Linked DNA regions of Jeotgalibacillus aurantiacus. The protein of the gene in region 2 interacts with the protein of the main gene of each other region in a pairwise test. Links are inferred from orthologs where the notes say so. Each region holds a gene or a part of one and is shown on either strand. Other genes may lie near its edges.

Region 1 (11,697 bases), on a different replicon or contig from region 2:
GCTCGATTTTCTCAAAGGGTTTTATATTTCAAAAATCTCACTGTCCCGCTTGCAGTCCCTATCGATCATTTCCGGTGCTTTTGGCATTTTCAGAAAGGATATGCTCATCAGTGTCGGCGGCTATCGATCAACAATCGGCGAGGATATTGACATCACACTGCGGATTCACCAGGCCATTTCAAATAGGAAAGATCAAAAAATTGTATTCATTCCGGAATCCGTCTGCTTTACAGAGCTGCCTGAAAACTGGCGTGACTTCTTCAAACAGCGGATCCGATGGCAAAAAGCATTTATAGACTGCCTGATCCATTTCCGGAGCTTCTTCGCCAAAACGATTTTGACCAAGCCGCTATCCCTGTTTTTTATTATCGAGTCATTTTTAGTCGGAACCGTGTCAACGTACCTGGTCACTGGACTGATCCTGACCGACCTGATCTTTTTTGAAAATGGAGACCTGTATCACTATCTCACCTTCTATCTGTTTTATATTTGCTTTGCCATTATTTATAACCTGTCCGCCATTTTCATGAGCCGAAGCTATGGATATCACCTGAACAAACAGGAGCTTACCGAGCTTATAGGAACGATTCTATTCGATATTCTCATCTTCCGCTTCGCTCTCATGTACCCGGTCATGCATGGCAGCATCTCCTACTTCTTCAACAAAGACTGGAACAAAGTCGCCCGTACAGGCCGCAAATACCACGCTCCTGCACGTGGAATGTAAACCTTTCATGCTACAGTAGAACAGGGCTTGATCCCAGTTCTACTGTGGCGTGGGGTCTGTCTTGCTACTAACTTTTCCCCGACTATACATATTCAATTCGGCATTTTATAATAGAACAATATTGAGGAGGTGAGAAAATGGAGAATGAAATCCTGAAGGCAATTGCCGGGCTTCAGAAGACGATGGATGAGCGGTTTGAAAAAATTGATGGGCAGTTTGAAAAGATTGATGACCGCTTTCAGCAGATTGATGGGCAGTTTGAAAAGATCGATAGCCGTTTCCAACAGATTGACGGTCAGTTTAAAAAGATCGATACCCGTTTCCGGCAAATCGATCAGCGGTTAGATGGAATCGATCACCGATTAGATGGGATTGATGCAAGGCTGGATCAATTCGATGTCCAATTCGTAGAAATCAGAGGTCAGCTCGAGCACATGGAAAATGAGCGCCAAAGAGAGATCATGTCTATGCTGAAGCTTATTGCGGACAAGCAGGACGAAAATAATCTAAACCACGACTACCTGATGCACAAATACATGATCCACGATAAAGAAATCCACCTGTTAAAAAAACAACTCAAAAACTAGTCAACTGACCACATCAGCTCCAGACCATTCCTCAGGAGCACTGATTAAAAACCAAAATAAAACAGCAGTGCACCGTTGCACCGCTGTTTTGTTTTGCAGAATAAATGAATCTTTTTCCTGCCTGTATTTTCATGCCCAACCACTCCTTTATCCGATTCACTCCCTTGCACTTTTCCCCAGATCGCAGTAAAGTATATACTGATTGAAGTCTGCTTTTGTCATGGTGATGTAGAGGGGGATTTGTCCCTGTCTGCGTTTTTGTGTAGGCCCAGGTCTACGGTATATAGATTCCGGGAAGTGATTTCCCTTAAGGAAAGGGTTCAGATAGATATGAAGGATAATTTTTGGCTTGAGCTGCCGAAGCCGTTTTTTGTGCTTGCACCGATGGAGGCTGTGACGGATGTGGTGTTCCGTCATGTGGTGAGTGAGGCGGCACGGCCTGATGTGTTTTTTACGGAGTTTACGAATTCGGAGAGCTATTGTCATCCGCGTGGTAAGGATAGTGTGAAGGGCCGTTTGACGTTTACAGAGGATGAACAGCCGATGGTTGCGCATATCTGGGGCGATAAGCCTGAGTATTTCCGCCAGATGAGTATCGGGATGGCGGAGATGGGCTTCCGCGGTGTGGATATTAATATGGGGTGTCCTGTGCAGAACGTTGCGGCGAACGGCAAGGGCTCCGGCCTGATCCGTCGTCCTGATACGGCTGCTGAGATTATTGAGGCGGCAAAAGCGGGCGGACTGCCTGTCAGCGTGAAGACGCGCCTCGGCTACACGTCTGTTGATGAGTGGCATGACTGGCTGAAGCATATTCTCGAGCAGGATATTGCCAACCTGTCGATCCACCTTCGCACGAAAAAAGAAATGAGTAACGTGCCCGCACACTGGGAGCTCATTCCTGAGATCAAGAAGCTGCGTGATGAGATTGCTCCACACACACTTCTGACCATCAACGGGGATATCGAAGACCGCCAAATGGGTCTTGAGCTTGCTGAAAAGTATGGCATTGACGGTGTCATGATCGGCCGCGGCATTTTCCATAATCCATTTGCCTTTGAAAAGGAAAAGAAAGAGCATTCAAGTGAAGAATTGCTTGATCTGCTTCGCCTGCAGCTGGATCTGCACGACAAATATAATGAAGAACTCGAGCCGCGCGCATTCAAGCCGCTTCGACGCTTCTTCAAAATTTACGTACGCGGATTCCGCGGTGCCGGCGAGCTGCGCAACCGCCTGATGGAAACAGAATCCACAGATGACGTACGCGCACTGCTAGATGAATTCACAGAGAAAAACGGTGTGAAGGAAGAAGAAGGATTTTCGGTTTCCTGATGATAAGAAAGAGAAGAGCTGGTTGCGGCTCTTCTCTTTCTTGGTTTTTGGGGACGTATATTTTGAATCATTCGTTAAACGAAATACATCCGTAAAACGTAAGTCTAATTTCACTGAAATGACGAACTTCCGCTGTATGCTCACGAATCCGCGGTGTAAACTTACGAACTTGGGCTTTAACCCCACAAACTTCGCGGGTAACCTGGCGAATTTGAACTACAACCTTTGGAATCAGAATCATCACTCATAACCCTGACCCTTTAATGTCCTCATACATTTTCCGAATAATCCCTTTAAGACTTCCATTCTTTCCTTCGTTGAAATCACCTCAAAAGGAATATAGACCTCGTGGCTTTTACGCTTAAATTTCCGCATTTCATCAATATTAAAACGAAAGATTTGGTGCAGTTCCTCCTGAATGCTGATCCCCTTTGTCGACGACGGCTTTCCCGGGTCAACGTGAATGATCACGCACTGATAATTTTTATCCCCGATGATTGACACGAATTTGCTCTGCTGCCCCATAAAAGAAAAAGGCTTGTAACCAATATTGAATGATTTCTCCGGGAGGTTTGTCCTCATCCGCCCGAGAGAATGAATAAATTTATGCAGTTCAGCTGCTACTAATAGCGGGTTCATTATGAACAACTCCTTTTTTAGTTAAATGAAGCATGGGGACGTATATTTTGAATCATTCGACAAACGAAATACTCTGCGAAGTGCAGGTCTATTTTCACTAACCTCACAAACTTTAGCTGTAAACTGACGAATCCGCGGGGGAAGCTGACGAACTTTGGCTTTAACCTCACAAACTTCGCGGGTAAACTGACGAATTTCCATCGTGAGCTCACATTGGATTCGGGAGTCAGAGCGGCCGTGGGCGGTAGTAGGTCCTTTTACACTAAACTCACGAATTCCTGCGCAAGCTCACAAACTTTCACGTTAACCTCACGAACCGGCCGCCTAACCTCACAAACTCTCCCGCTCACCTCACGAATCCACCACACAACCTCACAAACCCCACAGCCCCTCTACCTCACAAGCTCCCTTCCACCTACTACCTTCACATCCCACTCCTTCAAAAATCTCGCGTATGCCAGCGGTTCGCCGTGGCGGCGGATGTTGGTTGAGAAGTCGATGATTTTACACGTTTCGGTGCCGCCGAAGCGGTGCCCACGCAGGCCACGGCCGACCATTTGTTCATAGAGAATGATGCTTGAGGTTGGCCGGCAGATGATGAGATGATCGGTTCTCGGCGCGTCAAAACCCGTGGTCAGAACGCCATAGTTAAAGAGAAATTCGATGTCCCCTTTTTTAAATGCGCTGATGTGCATGCGGCGGATCGGCTTTGGTGTGTCTGCCGAAATGACCGCAGATTTACGGCCGATGGCGTTCATCGTCATCGCCAGAAACTCGGCATGCTGAACGGTGCAGGCATACACTAATGATGACGAGCCTTCCGGAATCGATTTCATATAGTTGATGATTTGCAGGTTACGAGTTTGATCAGCAGCAAGTATCTGCAGAAATTCCGAGCTGAGATCGTGGTCGTCCTGATTGAACAGATCATCTGTCACCTCGGTTTCCACCCCGTCCTCATGCAGGATGAAAACCGGCTCCGCTAAATAACCCTCTTTCCTAAAATAGCGAAGCGGATGATCGTTATACTCCTTCATATCCGGGAATGAAGGATGGATGAGATAGGCATCGAACTGATCGACAAGCTTCATCGTTTCGTCGTTGCTGCGGCCCGGAGTGGCAGTGAGACCGCAAATCGGAAACAGGTCATCTCCCGCAAGCTCCCTTGCTCTGTCAAACAATGCACGATAGCTTTTTGCCGTAGCATGGTGGGCTTCATCAATAATCATCGCGCCGCAGTTTGCCAGAATCTCCTCAAGCGCCTCATCCCCGCTCTGGATCCGGGAATAAAGCTGCTGGATACTCGCGATCACCGCACCGCCAATCATATCCTCCACCTCAAACTTCTTACCGCCAAAAAAGCGGTAAATCCTCAGTGCTTCAGGGAATTCGCGCTCCTGCCACATTTCGCTGATACAGGAAATCGCCTGCTCGCAAAGCTCCTCGCCCTGCGCGATCCACAGCATATATTTACCCTGCTCAAACCGTGGCTGCATCCAGTCAATAAAGCTCTCAACCGCAACACGCGTCTTCCCGCCCCCGGTTGGCAGCGTCACAACACATCGGGTTTTATCCTGTTCCTTATTCAAAACCTCCAGCATCCGGCTTTTTAAGCCAACCTGGTACTCCACAAGCTTCGGAACCGCACGCCTCGGCTCAATATCCTGAATCGCATCCGTGCTGTGATCCTTTGGAATCGAAATGCCTGAGAACACAAGTGGAAAATCAAATGCCGTCACAAAATCACGTGCCCATCTGCCACCAATGAGCCACTTCTTTTTCGCAAGCGCCGTGCGCATATAAGTCGGAGACGTAATCGCCTTCCCCTGCACCTTATTCCGCTCATAAAGCGCCATCAACCTCTCCTCAGAAAGCTGTCGCAGCAAATGAATCCGCAAATCGCGAACCTCCTCACTGCTGCCCGCAAATAAATACGGTCCCTTCTCCACAATCAACATCTGCGCAATCCGGACCTCATCCGCCGCCGGCTCACGCAAATCCCTGAACACGCGAACCAGCTCCTTATACCGCTCTCTGCCCATCAGCTTCATCAGGCTATTCATTTTCACGCCATATGTATGTACCAGCAGCTCCGCCGTCTGTCTAATTTCCTCTTCAGTCGGTAATGCATTCAATGATGGTTCTCCTTTCGATGTAAATCTTGATTCTATTATAAGGGTTATGCGTGAGGCGTGGGGACGTATATTTTGAATCATTCGTGGGACGAAAAAGAAACGCGGGGACGGAGATCATGTATCATTCGAAGAACGAAATTCAACCAACATACTGTTCGGGACTTTTTTCACTAAACTCACAAACTCCGGCTGTAACCTCACGAATACGCGGCCGCAGCTGACGAACTTGGTCTTTAACCTCACAAACTTCGCGTCTCACCTGACGAATTTCCATCGTGAGCTCACGTTGATCAAGGGAACCATTTTTCTTGAGAGGAAGCCGTGGCGACGTAGGTCCTTTTACACTAAACTCACAAACTTTCCCGCAAGCTTACGAACTCGCACACGCAACTCACGAATCTGCCGCCGAACCTCACAAACTCTCCCGCTAACCTCACGAATTCATCCCACCACCCCAATTTGATATGATAAAAACAAACAAAACTCAGAGGTGCGTATGGAAGCTGTACATTGGTTGGTTAAAAGGGTGCGGCAGCGGATCATGGACCGTCGATATTCGGTCAATGAGATTCTGGCGGGGCGGTATCAAATTGAGAAAGTGTTGCAGAATGGGAGTTATGGGATCATTTATTTGTGTGAGGATTTGAACACGGACAATAAATGCGTTGTGAAGCAGATGCGAAAAAGCAAGCGGAAGGAAAATATAGAGAATTACGCAAAAGAGACGGAGATTCTTCAACAGCTGAATCATCCTGGCATTCCGGCTTTTATAGAGGCGTTCTCCCATGGCGAGGAAGTATTCTTTTCCATGGAGTTTGTTGAGGGCAAAAATGTGGAGGACACATTGTTTGCGTCAGGACAGCAATATTCAGAGAAGGAATGTCTGGCGCTTTTGAAAAAGCTGACGGAAATCGTTTGTTATATCCATCAGAATGGCATTTTTCATGGGGACATCAGGATTCCAAATGTGCTGCTTCATGGGGAAGAGGTCCACCTGATCGATTTCGGTCTGGCGAATACGCTTAGAGACGGAGATCTGAAAGAGTGCGAACTGCTCGCACAGGATGACTTTTTTGATCTGGGTGATTTCCTGCTATTTCTGCTTTACTCGTCTTATGAGGGGGACACGAAGAGAAACCAGCCATGGACCGAGGAGCTCCGCCTGCATCCACAGACCACACTGCTGCTGAAACGGCTGTTGAAGATTGAACGTCCTTACTACCATTGTGAAGAGGTTCTTGAAGATATAGATAATCTAATCAGCCAGCCCACTAAAAAGACTCCGTCATAAACGGAGTCTTCAGTCTGTCAATCAGCTGCTTGAGTAGTGTCTTTTCTTTTTGTAATGGTGTGAGCCATACATAGGATTGCGGCCTCGGCGGCTGCTACTGCTGCTTCCGTAATACTTGCGTCTTTTTCCGCTGCTTGAGCCGTGACGATAAGATCTTCTGCGCCCACTGCTGCTTCCCCGCTTACTCAACTCTTTCGAAATGCCTTTCATGATCTTTTTAAACATTTAAGCATCCTCCTTTTGAGTAGAGGTGTTCTTACTCTCCAGACAAATACACCCTCTATAATGAGCATACGGTGGATAAAGAATTTGTACAACTAATATCCCTTGAAATGCGGGTACGAGATTGCTTTGAAAACAGTGTTGTGGTGTAGGTCTTATTACACTAAACTCACAAATTTTCCCGCAAACTGACGAATCCGCGGACGGAACTCACGAACTTGCCTGAGAACCTCACGAAAGTCGCGGCTAAACTGACGAATTTCCTTGGGAAATTCACGATGGTCAGCACACCATCTCAGGCCGGGGAGGCGTAGGCCTATTTACACTAAACTCACAAACTTTCCCGCAAGCTCACGAATCCGCGGACGGAACTCACGAACTTGCCTGAGAACCTCACGAAAGTCGCGGCTAAACTGACGAATTTCCTTGGGAAACTCACGTTGGTCAGCGGCACCATTTCAGTCCGGGGAGGCGTAGGCCTATTTACACTAAACTCACAAACTTTCTTGCAAACTGACGAATCCGCGGACGGAGCTCACGAACTTGCCTGAGAACCTTACAAAAGTCGCGGCTAAACTCACGAATTTCCTTGGGAAACTCACATTGGTCAGCGGCACCATATCTGTCCGGGGAGGCTTAGGCCTATTTACACTAAACTCACAAACTTTCCCGCAAGCTCACGAATCCGCGGACGGAGCTCACGAACTTGCCTTCTAACCTCACAAAAGTCGCGGTTAAACTGACGAATTCCAACCCTGACCTCATAAACCCTACCCACACCAAAAACGCAAATGCCTCTCATCCGTAGACCGAATGATGCAGCATTTGCGTTTTTTGTATCAGTTTATTGTTCCGCCCGCATTCAGGTAGCGTGCATTGAATTCCTGAACGAATTGGTTGACGATGTTAGTGTCATGAATGATGAGCATGTTTTCGTCATTTACGTTGTTGCCGTTGTTGCTCCAGTTTGTTGATCCGACCACGACTGTCGGGTCACTCGTAGTGTCCGCATCGATGATCATGGTTTTGCTGTGAAGTTTACGGTCTTCGTTTGCTTTATAAACCGGTGCAGGGTTTGCCCAGCGTGTATTTGGATTATCGACGCTTGTCTGACTGGCTGTGCGGCCGGTCATATCCACGCTTGCACTCCACCACTGGTTCCAGAAGCTGTAGTCAAACAGCCCTTTTACATCAAAACCGGTAAGCGTGCCCTCGAGATCATTGTAGGAGCCTTCATATTTATGTTTCAGCTCGTCGACAAGACCCTGATCGCTCCAGGCAAAGATGGTGAAATAAGCATTGAGATCTGCTTCATTTTTAACCAGCTCTCTCATACGGCCCAGTGCATCATCACCTGTAGAGAAATAAACCTCTACCATTTTGCCGCCTACATCAAAGATATGCTGGGTATTGTCTGTTTTTCCGGTACCGAAATTAGAAATCATTGCATCCGGGATCAGCGTATTGCTGCCCCACATTTCGTTAAATTCCGTTTCATAGGCATTTGCCACTTCAGGTGCATGGAGCTCTACAACGTGCTGCTGATTTCCGCCAAGTACGCCGTTTGCCATATTTTCCTCTGAACCGTAAAGCCCTGTTACAGTAAAGTTCCAGCTGCCGGTAAATACCCATTTATCATCCACAACGGCAAACTTGTTGTGCATTTGAACACCTGGAGAATAGTAAGTACCATCTGTTTTTTGCTCAGCGTCCACAAATAAATATCCTGTATAGTCCGTACTTCCAATCGTATAAGTGCCATACTCAAAGTCACTTGGTTCTGCAGGCAATCCATACGATGTTCGCAATGCCGCATCCTCTACTGCGAGCATAGCAGAATCAGAAAAAACCTGAATATCATCTCCGGTGCCAAGCGTACCATCCCGGCCACGCACCATTTTCTCTATGTATAATCGCATCACTGTAAAGCGATCTGCATAATGAGGATCTGCCGCATCCTTCGCATCAGCGATCACACGCACATCTATCCCTTCAGCCGCCTTGTTGATCAGCGTATCAACCACACGTGGTAAATTAATTTCATACGTGGCAAAATCAATACTTGTGGTAGCCTCATTCAATCGCTCAATTAAACGGTCTTCAAGATTCACATTATGATTTGCCGCATTTCCAGAAGTCGCATATTCAGATAGCGCACATTTATTAAAGTAAACATTAATCGCATATAATTGCTCTGAAACATTATTCAAATGCTCTGTTGTGTCACCACAGACATTGCTTCCCGTCGAACCGCCATTATTAACTGTTGTACTGTTAGCAGGCGTGCCATAGCCGCCATCATAGGCTGCTGTTGCAGTGCTCCAGCTTTCAGCAACCGTGCCTGAACCTGAAAGATCCACTCTTTCCATTGTGGCTTTAGATGTATTATCACCACCGTACCAGGCATCAACCGAATCGATTAACACACCCCCGGCATCACGCAGCTCCAATACTTCACCCGTATTACCGAGCGAACCGCTGTACACTAAATCAGCAGCCACACCAGGAACCGCAACATCATCGGTCTTCTCCATCAGATAAGACCCATTAGCAGGAATTTGCCCCTCCAACGTAATAGAAGGCGAACCATCCTGTGCAGCTAAAGTCCAGCCTGTTACATCAACACTCTCCGATGTAGAATTCGAAAGCTCCATCCACTCATCCGAATAACTGTACGTCGTACCCATCCACGCAACCTCACTGATGACCACGTCATTCGGAGTAACCGCCTGAACGCTCTCTTCACTTACATAACCAGGAACAAAAAACGACATGACCAGCACAACAATTAACGACCGACTCAAATACTTCCTCATCATCACAGCTCCTTATCAATTAGTACTCCACTAGTATAAAGGAGTTGCTTATATAAGTGTTTGTTTATTATTAATTGTTTGTAAATATTTTTTGAGTCACGTGAAACACGGGGACGTATATTTTGTTTCATTCGGAGAGCGAAACATTGCGTGCACTGGGGTGGGTCTATTTACACTAAACTCACAAACTTTCGCGCAAGCTGACGAATTCGCGGACGGAACTCACGAACTTGCCCGAGAACCTCACGAAAGTCGCGGGTAACCTGACGAACTCTATATCCAACTTCACAAACTTTAAAAACACAAAAATATAATTCACCATTTACATCCCCACCTCCGCCATGTATGATATTGTCAATCAGGGAGATGATTTTATGTATAGCCTATTTCAAATCTGCAGTATGAATCTTCATCATCACAACTAGCCTTTCACGTTATTGATCTAAGAATTTGATCATTGTGAAGGGCTATTTATCATGAACCGCATGAGAAAACGTGTTTCCGTTTCTCGTGGGGTTCTTTTTATTTTCAACTATTTAGGGAGGCATGAACATGAAAAAGATGGATTATCAGAATGTGAAAGGGACACAGGATTATGTTGGAAATGAGGCGGTGATCCAGCGCCGGGTGAAGCAGACCATTGAGGAGACATGTGAGGCCTATGGCTGCCAGCCTTTTGAGACGCCGATTTTGAACTATACATCGCTTATGGCGAGTAAGTATGGTGGAGGTGCTGAGATTCTCAAGGAGATGTATAGACTGAGTGACCGCGGTGAAAGGGATCTGGCTTTGCGTTATGACTTAACGATTCCTTTTAGTAAAGTGATCGCGATGAATCCTGCTTTGCGGATGCCGTTCAAGCGGTATGAGATTGGCAAGGTGTTTCGTGACGGGCCGATTAAAACAGGGCGAAATCGCGAGTTTACGCAAGCGGATATTGATATTACCGGCATCAAATCTCAGGCAGCAGAAGCAGAACTGATGCTTCTTGCAGCAGATGTTTTTGAAAAGCTTGGGCTGGATATCTTGATTCAGTACAATAATCGCAAGTTGCTCGGCGGTGTTCTCGAAGGTTTTGGCGTACCGAAAAAACTTGTAACAACAGTTGTGTTGAGTCTTGATAAAGTGGAGAAAATCGGTGTTGAGAATGTGGTAAAAGAGCTTACAGAAAAAGAAATACCTGATCAGGCAGTTGTATTAATAAAGGATTTATTGACTAACCCAGAAGCAAAATCACTTACGTATTTTCAATCGGAAATCGTTGAAAAAAATGAGCAGACGTTGGAAGGTGTTCAGGAGCTGGAGGAGCTTCAAGGCTATTTATCAGCGCTTGGAATAGATGACCGCTGTCTATTTAATCCCTTTTTAGCGAGAGGGCTTGAAATCTATACAGGGACCATTTATGAAGTGTTTTTAAAAGACAACTCGGTATTAAGTTCAAGTATTGGCAGCGGTGGCCGCTACGATGATGCGATCGGCGGGCTGATGGGCAGTGAAACACGATATCCCACAGTTGGACTATCATTCGGAGTAGATGTCATTTGTACAGCACTGAACGTGTTGACTAAAAACGAGAGCAACTCACCATTAGTGGATCTTTACTTAATACCTCTCAACACGGAGAAGGAAGCGCTCGTACTGGCCAGAGCCCTAAGGAAAAATGGTTTGCGGGTTGAAACAGAATTCGGCCGCAAAAAAGTCGGCAAAGCGATGGAGCGGGCAAACAAAGAAAGTATCAGATATGTAGTCGTACTTGGAGAAAAAGAAGTGAGTGAAAACAAGTACCGGGTGAAAGACATGGTGACTGGAGAAGATGAGGAGTTTGAATTCAAGTTTTGAGCATAAACAAGACACCCGCTGAGTAGTTGAGCGGGTGTTTTTGAATCACGGGGACGTATATTTTGTTTCATTCGGCGAGCGAAACATTGCGTGCACTGGGGTGGGTCTATTT
Region 2 (4,958 bases):
CAGGCATTCAGGTAAAACGGGGGAATATTGCACATATTGACTCCTACAAGCGTGGGGACCTGTCTGTTCAGGATGAAAGTTCTATGCTCGTAGCAGAAGCTTTGGATCCTTTATCAGGTGAGCTGATTCTTGATATGTGTGCTGCTCCCGGCGGGAAATCTGCCCATATTGCTGAGAAGATGAATAATCAGGGGCGTCTCATCTCACTTGACCTTCATGAACATAAAGTCAAGCTGATCAATGAGGCAGCTGCAAGATTGGGTCTTTCTATCATTGAAACCCATGCACTTGACGGGCGCAAGCTTCAGGAGAAATTTCCGGATCTTACATTTGACCGGATCCTAGTAGATGCGCCGTGCAGCGGGCTCGGTGTGATGAGAAAGAAACCGGATATTAAATACGCCAAATCGGAACAGGATCTAAATGCCCTTTCAAAAATACAGCTTGAACTGCTTGATGCTGCTGTTAATAGCCTGAAAGCCGGTGGTACACTTGTCTACAGTACTTGTACAGTAGATCGCTCAGAGAACGAAGGGACTGTTTTGGCGTTTTTAAAAAAACATCCTGAAATGGAGCTTGTTATGCCGGATTCTCTCCCGGACGCAGTACGGAGTCTGGTAACAGATGAAATGCTGCAGATCTTCCCTCAGGACTTTGGAGGAGACGGATTTTTTATCGCGAAATTCAGGAGAAAAGCAGCGGTTACTGACTGATGATATGTTAATATGGTTGATTGATTTGTTTTAAGACCTTGCTATATAGAGACAATGCGGTCATTGAATCCAAAGACCGTGTAAGATCAGGGACGGGGTGGAAAATGGAAGCGATTTTTAAAAGCGACAGAGGTAAAGTACGACAGTTGAATGAAGACTCCGGAGGCATTTACCGTAAATCAGACGGGGCTTTACTTGCTGTGGTAGCTGATGGAATGGGCGGACACCGTGCAGGCGATGTGGCCAGTAAAATGACGGTCGAAATCATATCCCGCAAGTGGCGGGCAGCTCCCTCCATACGTCGTGCGGTGGAAGCCGAAGAATGGCTGAAGCAGACCATTGAAGAAATTAACAGCAGTCTATCAGCGTATTCCGATTTGAATGAGGAATGCAGAGGGATGGGGACAACGATTGTTGCTGCGCTGTGCACGGATGAATTTGTCACCGTAGCAAATGTAGGGGATAGCAGAGGGTATCTCATTACAGAAGAGCGGGTATCCCAAATTACCGAGGATGATTCCTTTGTCAATGCGTTAGTGCAATCAGGCGAAATTTCAAAACAGGATGCTGAACACCATCCAAAAAGAAACGTCCTGTTAAAGGCTCTTGGATCAAAGGGTTTCATCAATCCGGCCTTAAAGACCGTATCTGCAGAGGAAGGCTATACGATTCTGCTCTGCTCTGACGGTCTGTCAAACAAGGTATCGGACCAGGAACTGCTGTATTCCATTAAACAGTCCACCTCCCTTGCCAAAACGGCTGAGCAGCTCATTGATCTGGCGAATGACAAGGGCGGGGAAGACAATATTACGCTCGCAGTCATTGCCTATCCGGAAGATGAAGGTGGGGATCTTGTATGATCGGAAAACGGTTAAACGATCGCTATAAAATCATCCGGACCATTGGAAGCGGCGGGATGGCAAATGTTTATCTGGCTCACGATATGATTTTAAACCGTGATGTTGCGGTCAAGATGCTGAGGCTGGATTATGTTGGCGACGGCGATATGCTGAAAAGGTTTCAGCGCGAGGCCCAGTCAGCAACCAGTCTGGCGCATCCGAATATTGTCAGTATGTACGATGTCGGTGATGAAGATGATTACTATTATCTCGTCATGGAATATGTAGAAGGTATGACATTAAAAGAATATATTAAAGAATTTTCTCCGGTTTCATTAGATGATGCAGTGAAGATCATGTCGCAGCTCACATCAGCGATCTCACACGCACATCACAACGGTATTATTCACCGTGATATAAAACCGCAGAACATATTGATCGACCGTGACGGTACGGTGAAAATTACGGATTTCGGTATTGCGATGGCGCTGAGTGCGACTGCGATGACTCAGACGAATTCAGTCATGGGAACGGTTCACTATCTGTCTCCGGAGCAGGCAAGAGGTGGCACGGCATCGAAAAAGTCAGATATTTATTCACTTGGTATCGTCATGTACGAAATGATTACCGGCCGCCTTCCATTTGAAGGTGAGTCTGCAATTTCAATTGCGCTGAAGCATCTGCAGTCAGAGCTGCCTCATCCGTCATCCTATATTTCAAATCTTCCTCAAAGTGTGGAAAATGTCATACTGAAATCAACAGCCAAGGATGAGTTTTACCGATACCGCAGTGCTGATGAAATGTATGATGATTTGAAAACCGTCCTCGATATCAGCAGGGAAAATGAGCCGATCTTTACGGTAGAGCCCGACCTGGATGCGACAATGGCGATTCCGGCCATCAAAAACAAGCTGCCGCTTGAAGAAATGCAGCAAACAAAACCGCTCGAAGCCCAGAAAACGGTCGTGAGCCCACCTGTTAAAGAGAAAGAAAAGAAAAAACGCAGAAAATGGCCATGGATCACGGCACTTGTCATCCTTTTTTTACTCGGCACAGCAGGTGTCATGGCCGCAATGGGCATGTTTGGTCCTGAAAGAATTCAGGTACCGGATGTAGTTGGTGAAGCACTGGAAGATGCAGAGACAATCATTGAAGAAAGCGGTCTGACAGTGGGTGAAATCACTTATGAATCAAATGATGAAGTACCTGAGGAAACCGTTTTAAGGAGCTCACCAAAAGCGACCCGGACACTCGAGGAAGGTGAACCGGTTAACCTTGTCGTGAGCAGCGGAAAAGAATCAGTAGAAGTGGACGGTTACATTGGCAGAAACTTTGATAATACCGAACAGTTGATCCGCGAAGCAGGCTTTGAAAATATCGTTGAAGAAGAAGAGTACAATGAAGCGCCGGCAGGAACGATCATTGATCAGGATCCTGAGGAAGGCGAGATGGTCATTCCGAGTGAAACAGAATTTACTGTGACGATCAGCAGGGGACCACAAATGGCCGGCGTACCCGACCTGACCGGTTTAACGGAAGAAGAACTGCAGGCTTTTGAAGAAGAAAGCGGTTTAACGGTCTCAGTAACGAGGGAAGAGTACTCTGATGAGATTGCAGCAGGAGGCGTCATTTCGCAAAATCCTGAACCGGGAACAGAGCTTCCCATCGGAGGTCAGGTGACCGTTGTCGTATCACGGGGGGCTGAACCTGCACCGGTAAACAATGTCGTGGTTCCTGTTGTGATTGAATATGCGCAGCCTGAGGAGCCGGCAGAGGGAGAAGATCCTCCTGAGGTGCCTGGTGACCCTGAACCTCAAACAATTACTATCTATATTGCAGACAGAGATCGCACGATGGACGAGCCTTCAGAAGAGTTTACCATAACAGAAACGGTTGAAAGGACCTTAAGACTTGTTATTGAACAGGGTCAAACCGGATCCTACCGGATTGAGCGAAATGGTGAAGTCATTTTGGAAGATTCAATTTCCTATGAAGAAAATCAGTAAAAGGAGCGTGTGTATGCCAGAAGGTAAAATCATGAAAGCGCTGAGCGGCTTTTATTATGTGAAGGATGAGGAAAAGGTCATTCAGTGCAGAGGACGTGGGGTTTTTCGTAAGCAGAAACTGACACCGCTTGTGGGTGATTATGTGGAATACCAGGCTGAAAATGACCAGGAAGGCTATATTCTGGACCTGAAATCGAGAAAAAATGAACTCGTCCGTCCGCCTATTGCAAACATTGATCAGGCAGTTCTCGTATTTTCAGCGATTGAACCTGATTTCAGCACTTCACTGCTTGACAGGTTCCTTGTTCTCGTTGAAAGTCATGACATTGATCCGGTGATTTGTATTTCAAAAATGGATCTGTTAAACGACGCACAGACAGAAAAAATTAACCGGTTTGCAGAGGATTACCGAAAGATCGGGTATCCGGTCATTTTATCCTCAGCCAAATGGGAGGATGGAATGGATCAGCTGAAGCCCTGGCTTGAGGATCAGGTAACGGTTTTTGCGGGTCAGTCAGGTGTCGGGAAATCATCCATTTTGAATGCACTGAACCCTGCTCTTGAGCTGAAGACAGATGCCATCTCTAATTCTCTCGGAAGAGGAAAACATACGACTAGACACGTAGAATTAATCGGGATCGGAAGCGGATTTGTTGCGGATACGCCGGGTTTTAGTGCGCTTGAATTTACTGAACTTGAAGTAGATCAGCTGCCGCTTTGTTTCCCGGAAATGGTGAAGGCTTCTGAGGACTGCAAGTTCAGAGGATGTCTGCACCTGAATGAACCGAAATGTGCAGTAAAGGAATATGTGGAAAACGGAGAAATAATGGAATATCGATATCAGCATTACCAGCAGTTTCATGATGAAATTAAATCAAGAAAGCCGAGGTACTGAAATTATGGTGAAGATTGCACCTTCCATTCTATCAGCTGATTTTTCAAGACTGGGAGAGGAAGTAAAAGCAGTAGAAAAAGCAGGAGCTGACTACATTCATATTGATGTAATGGATGGCATGTTTGTTCCTAACATTTCTTTTGGATCATTGATCGTAGAGGCTATCCGTCCGGTTACAGCTATGACGCTGGACGTTCATCTGATGATCGAGCAGCCTGAACGTTATGTGAATGAATTTGCACGTGCAGGAGCAGATATTATTTCTGTTCATGTTGAAGCAACCAAACATTTGCACCGCACACTTCAAATGATTAAAAATGCGGGTGTGAAACCTGGCGTTGTGATCAATCCGCATACGCCGGTTGAATCCATCAAACATGTCCTTTCTGAAGTCGACCTTGTACTTGTTATGACTGTCAACCCCGGCTTTGGAGGACAGGCGTTCATACCTGAAGCATTGTCGAAGGTCAGTGAATTAAAGACATTAAGGGAAAACCATCAATTC

The links.
Region 1: the proteins of pknB (region 2) and H7968_RS04195 interact in binary tests that used the Bacillus subtilis proteins (3 or more experiments, as listed by UniProt). The link is inferred for Jeotgalibacillus aurantiacus from one-to-one orthologs.

The regions. Positions count from the first base shown.
Region 1 is NZ_JACNMS010000001.1:877,878-889,574, forward strand. Bases 5,005-7,833 are described here. They hold H7968_RS04195 (serine/threonine protein kinase), read left to right. Parts: upstream 5,005-5,958; coding sequence 5,959-6,708; downstream 6,709-7,833. Other genes in these bases: H7968_RS04190 (DEAD/DEAH box helicase), read right to left, coding at 5,005-5,417; H7968_RS04200 (hypothetical protein), read right to left, coding at 6,726-6,875; H7968_RS04205 (phospholipase D-like domain-containing protein), read right to left, coding at 7,770-7,833. Outside these bases: H7968_RS04170 (glycosyltransferase family 2 protein), read left to right, coding at 1-727; H7968_RS04175 (hypothetical protein), read left to right, coding at 865-1,314; H7968_RS04180 (tRNA dihydrouridine synthase), read left to right, coding at 1,645-2,643; H7968_RS04185 (hypothetical protein), read right to left, coding at 2,884-3,282; more of H7968_RS04190, read right to left, coding at 3,675-5,004; more of H7968_RS04205, read right to left, coding at 7,834-9,746; H7968_RS04210 (histidine--tRNA ligase), read left to right, coding at 10,299-11,585.
Region 2 is NZ_JACNMS010000002.1:552,986-557,943, reverse strand. Bases 1,065-4,063 are described here. They hold pknB (Stk1 family PASTA domain-containing Ser/Thr kinase), read left to right. Parts: upstream 1,065-1,569; coding sequence 1,570-3,558; downstream 3,559-4,063. Other genes in these bases: rsgA (ribosome small subunit-dependent GTPase A), read left to right, coding at 3,572-4,063; H7968_RS07595 (Stp1/IreP family PP2C-type Ser/Thr phosphatase), read left to right, coding at 1,065-1,573. In the rest of the region: 16S rRNA (cytosine(967)-C(5))-methyltransferase RsmB, read left to right, coding at 1-713; more of H7968_RS07595, read left to right, coding at 818-1,064; more of rsgA, read left to right, coding at 4,064-4,453; rpe (ribulose-phosphate 3-epimerase), read left to right, coding at 4,458-4,958. UniProt on the Bacillus subtilis protein: Protein kinase that is responsible for triggering spore germination in response to muropeptides, signaling bacteria to exit dormancy.